One region of the Falseniella ignava genome, then DNA from elsewhere that is predicted to be linked to it. Evidence: a T-box and tRNA genes for the amino acid it is inferred to sense, from the RefSeq annotation. Region 1 holds a T-box; the other holds one or more tRNA genes.
The links. The T-box of region 1 lies ahead of leuS (leucine--tRNA ligase). A T-box ahead of a tRNA ligase gene usually reads a tRNA of that ligase, here a tRNA-Leu.
Positions count from the first base shown of each region.

Region 2: it encodes a tRNA-Leu, which carries the amino acid that the T-box ahead of leuS (leucine--tRNA ligase) is inferred to sense. The anticodon was not compared.

Region 1 covers NZ_PKHE01000004.1:80,463-82,942, forward strand. The annotation lists gene leuS (leucine--tRNA ligase) at 1-1,043, opposite strand, end outside; T-box leader at 1,096-1,316, opposite strand; gene CYJ57_RS02580 (LysM peptidoglycan-binding domain-containing protein) at 1,321-2,480, opposite strand, start outside.
Region 2 covers NZ_PKHE01000019.1:10,506-12,985, forward strand. The annotation lists gene CYJ57_RS06510 (Tex family protein) at 1-1,424, shown strand, start outside; tRNA gene CYJ57_RS06515 (tRNA-Leu) at 1,494-1,577, opposite strand; gene CYJ57_RS06520 (hypothetical protein) at 1,621-1,851, opposite strand; gene CYJ57_RS06525 (hypothetical protein) at 1,932-2,144, shown strand; gene CYJ57_RS06530 (DUF4430 domain-containing protein) at 2,217-2,480, opposite strand, start outside.

The DNA.
Region 1 (2,480 bases):
TCATAATCTCTTTGGTCATGTGCAGGAACGGCCATCACAGCACCTGTCCCATAGTTATATAGAACATAATCACCTATCCAAATTGGAATTAATTCTTCGGTAACAGGGTGAACGGCATAGCTTCCAGTAAAGACTCCCGATTTATCTTTATTAAGCGAAGTACGTTCTAAATCACTTTTAGTTTCGATTTGTTTTAAAAATTGTTCTACCTCTTTTTGGTACTCCGGCGTTACGATGTGCTTAACTACTGGGTGCTCAGGTGCAACCACCACATAACTAACACCGAATAGTGTATCAGCACGCGTTGTATAGGATTCAATCATTTCATCGAAACTATCGACTTTAAATTTAATGACTGCCCCTGAGGATTTACCAATCCAGTTTCGCTGCATTTCTTTAACGTTCTCTGGCCAATCTAAATCATCGAGTCCTTCTAATAACGGTTCTGCATATTCCGTAATTTTCAAGACCCATTGTTTCATTGGCTTACGATAGACTGGAAAACCTCCAACTTCAGAAACACCATCAATGACTTCCTCATTGGCTAAGACCGTTCCGAGGTCGGGGCACCAGTTAACCATCATCTCATCTTCGTAGGCTAACCCTTTTTCGTATAATTTCGTAAAGATCCATTGGGTCCATTTATAATACTTCGGATTCGTTGTATCAATTTCCCGGCTCCAATCATAACTAAAACCGAGTGATTTCAATTGGCGACGGAAAGTATCAATATTTTTTTGTGTAAAATCTGCGGGGTTATTTCCGGTTTTAAGCGCATATTGTTCAGCTGGAAGTCCAAAAGCGTCCCATCCCATTGGATGTAATACGTCATAACCTTGCGCACGCTTCATTCGTGCCATAATATCTGTTGCAGTATAACCTTCAGGGTGCCCAACGTGAAGCCCTTGTCCAGATGGATATGGGAACATATCTAAAACATAATATTTTGGATGTTCAGGTCCTCTATCTAATGTTTTAAATGTTTGATGCTCTTCCCAATATTCTTGCCATTTCTTCTCAATTTCTAGATGATTATATTTCATGTTGGAATTCTCCTTTTTTCTATAAAAATAACCCTATGTTACTCATATCATAACATAGGGCGTCTTAACGCGGTACCACCTAATTTTCAAATATAATTTATTTCTTATATTATATTTGCTTAATATCGATAACGTTGATATCACGGCTTAATCTACTTTTTTTCAATTAAGCTAGCATAGAATGAGTTCATTACTCCTTACTGACTTACTTTCACCAGGTGTAAGCTCTCTAAACAGCACTGAATAACTAATAATTTCTACGATCTAATTTAGTTTATTAAAAATTAATCACTTGACCTACGTGAATTAACGATGAGCCCTGATTATTTGCAATCAATTGATGTACATCGACACCGTAGCGCATTGAAATTCCATAGAGTGTATCTCCAGCTTGAACGACATGTGATTGTGTCGTCGATGGCGTTGATTCTGCTGGAGCTGCTGGTGCTTTCGATTCGGCCTCTTCAACTACCGGTGTTGATTCCACTACAGGTTGAGTGTAATTAGGCGCTGTCGCGGTATTCGACGTTTCTGGAACATTTGGTGTAACCTTATTTTCTGTCACTGTTTCTTGAGTTGTTGGTGCAGTTTCCTTAGATGAGGCAGATGAAACTGTAGGAGTTTGACCTTTAACTTTCAAAACTTGTCCTGGATGAATTAAGTAAGAAGTTAATCCATTCATTTGCATCAATTCATTTAATGTCATTCCATTTTGACGCGCAATCGTATATAATCCTTGTCCTCGTTGAACAACATAGGTACCTTGTGTAACACGAGGTGTAGAAACACCTTGTGAAGGACGTGGCGCAGCTGGTGCAGGTGTCGCAGGGACTATTGGTTTTGGTGTTGCTTGAGGTGCGGATGCACTCGGAGCTGGCGTTTGATTAATTTTTTCGGTATTAACTTTATTCTCATTCGATTCAGTTGCTGGCTTAGACTCAGATGGTGCTGCAGGTTGAACTGGTTTTGCAGCCGTTCCTAAATTGAGGACCTGACCTGGATGAATCACTGTATTAATATTGAAGCCAGTTTGTGCGAGTAACTGATTCAATGTCATACCATGAGCAGAAGCAATACGATACAATCCATCTCCGGGTTGAACCACGTAAGTAACCCCTGTTGAATTTGATGATGTTTGATTTTGTGCTTGGCGAAGCTCTAATTGACGTTGTTGCTCAGCCAGACGCTTTTGCTCTTCTTCAGCTTTAATTTGGCGCTCTGCAATCGCAGTTGTATCCACCACATCGTAACGCGTTAAATTATACATTTTAATAATGCTATCTAATTTTGGTCCATAACGTGTATCTGTTGCATAACGCCCTGTTAAATGCTTCGTCGCATCATGATAACTTTGGGTATTGCTTCTTCGAGCTCCTGCATAGAAGTTATAACGCCAATCGCTTGAGTCATGCCCTCCCGTTAACAAACGTGCATAAT
Region 2 (2,480 bases), on a different contig from region 1:
CGATCAATTATATGATTAAGCGCTATATCATGGATGAATTAACCGACTCACAACGCGAACGCGTTGAAGAAGCCATCCGTGATGCTTATAAACGCTTTATCTTCCCGGCACTTGAGCGCGAATTACGCAATAGCTTATCCGAACGCGCAGGGGAGCAAGCGATTAAAGTATTCGGTGATAATGTGCAAAACCTGCTTCTCCAACCCCCGATGAAAGGCCAAGTTGTGATGGGCTTTGACCCTGCTTACCGAACCGGATGTAAATTAGCGATTGTTGATCCAACTGGTAAAGTGTTAGATAAAGCAATCATCTATCCGCATCTTAAAGGAAGTTCCAGTCGTAAGGAAAAAGCAGCCGATGAACTATTAAGATTAATTCAAGATTACAATGTAGATATTATTGCGATTGGTAATGGGACGGCTAGTCGTGAGAGTGAGCAATTTGTAGCCGAAGTGATTCAAAATCACCAACTGGATACGAAGTATATCGTGATTTCTGAAGCGGGAGCATCAGTCTATAGTGCGAGTGCGATTGCGCGCGAGGAATTCCCTGATTATGAAGTCGAAGAGCGTAGTGCTGTTTCGATTGCACGTCGTTTACAAGATCCGCTGGCTGAATTAATTAAGATTGATCCTAAATCAATGGGCGTCGGGCAATATCAGCACGACGTGAACCAGAAAGACTTAAATGAGCAGTTGAATTTCGTTGTCAATATTACGGTGAATAAGGTCGGGGTAGACATTAATACTGCCAGTGCGCAACTCTTAGAGCATGTCTCTGGGATGACGGCAGCAACTGCTAAAAATACCATTGCTTTGCGTAATGAGATTGGACACTTCAATAATCGTCGTCAAATCAAAGAAATCAAACGCTTAGGGCCAAAAACCTATGAACAAGCGGTTGGATTCTTGCGAATTATTGGCGGCGATAACCCACTGGATAGTACGGGGATTCACCCGGAATCTTACGATACAGCGGTTGCGATTTTAGCGGACTTAGGATTGACCCTCGATACCATCGGATCCGAGTCAACGACTGAACGCATCTTAGCGTTAAAAGCGAGCGAAGTTGCTGAAAAACACCAAATAGGTGAAGCGACGGCCGAAGATATTCTACAATGTTTGGCGCATCCATTAGCAGATATTCGGGAAGGGCAGGCAGCGCCAACGCTGCGTTCTGATGTCCTCACGATGGGAGACTTAGAAGTCGGGATGGAGTTAGAAGGCATCGTTCGAAATGTTGTCGACTTCGGAGCATTTGTTGATATTGGGGTGAAACAAGATGGACTCATCCATATCTCACAACTTTCGAATCGCTACATCAAACATCCATCTGAAGCGGTCGCCGTGGGTGATATTGTCCAAGTTGAAGTTATTAGCTTAGATCTTGATAAGGAACGGATTGGCTTGAAGCGATTGAAATAATATAAAAAGATCGGGTTGATGATTTTTATCAACCCGATTTATTATGAACTCAATATTATTAATATAACATGCGGCCGAGAAGACTCGAACTTCCACAGGAGTAAATCCCACTAGCCCCTCAAGCTAGCGCGTCTGCCATTCCGCCACGACCGCTTAATCACTTGTCTATCATACCGATTTTTTCTCAAGCTGTCAATTAGAAGATGAGTAAGAGACACTGTGAGAACAGCCCAATTGTGAACGCGAGTATACCAGCGCTTCGAGCAGGGGTAAAGTAAGCAATTAAGCCAAATAATATACTGAGCGGCGCGAGGATTTGTGGTTGCCAAGCGAAACTGATGATGCCAACAATCATTCCAAGCCATGCAATCCAATTGCCTAATTGCAGCACCATACGTCTACGATGCATTTTCGATGTTTCAGCCATCTGACTTCACTTCCTTTCATAATCCATTATATCAAAGAATCGAAAATTATAGTACAATAAGCATGCAAGGAGGGAGTTCAATGGTCTATTTATTTATGGTTGTTATTATCGGAGGATTAGCCTTTTTCTATCTCAACTCTCGCAATGCGATGATGAAGTTCCAACAAGAACAAGAACGTCGAGCGATGCATCGCATGGGATCAGATACGAACGATACAAGAAGACAGATGTTCAACCAATCTCAAATGGGTGAGGACACGGATAACGATGTCGAAATTATTCGTAAAAAATAATAAAATACCCAAAAAGCTGACTGAGACAGGAAGATCCTATCCAGTCAGCTTTTGTATGGTCTAAATTAATTTTTATTCAAAGGCAGTTAATTTCCATTCAACATGATCGCCATCACTTAAGATAAATTCATTGGCGCCTACTTCTGCCATCTTACCGTTCACATCGTATAACCACCAAATATTTTCTTTTTCATCTTGGGCATGGTCATTAATTTTAGAGATAAAACCATCTTTTTCAACAACCTCAAAGTGTTCTTTCATAACATCCAGCAAGTTTGCGCCTTCTGCCACCTTAAAGGTTTGCTCTCCTTTGTTGACAATCTCATCTTCTACGAT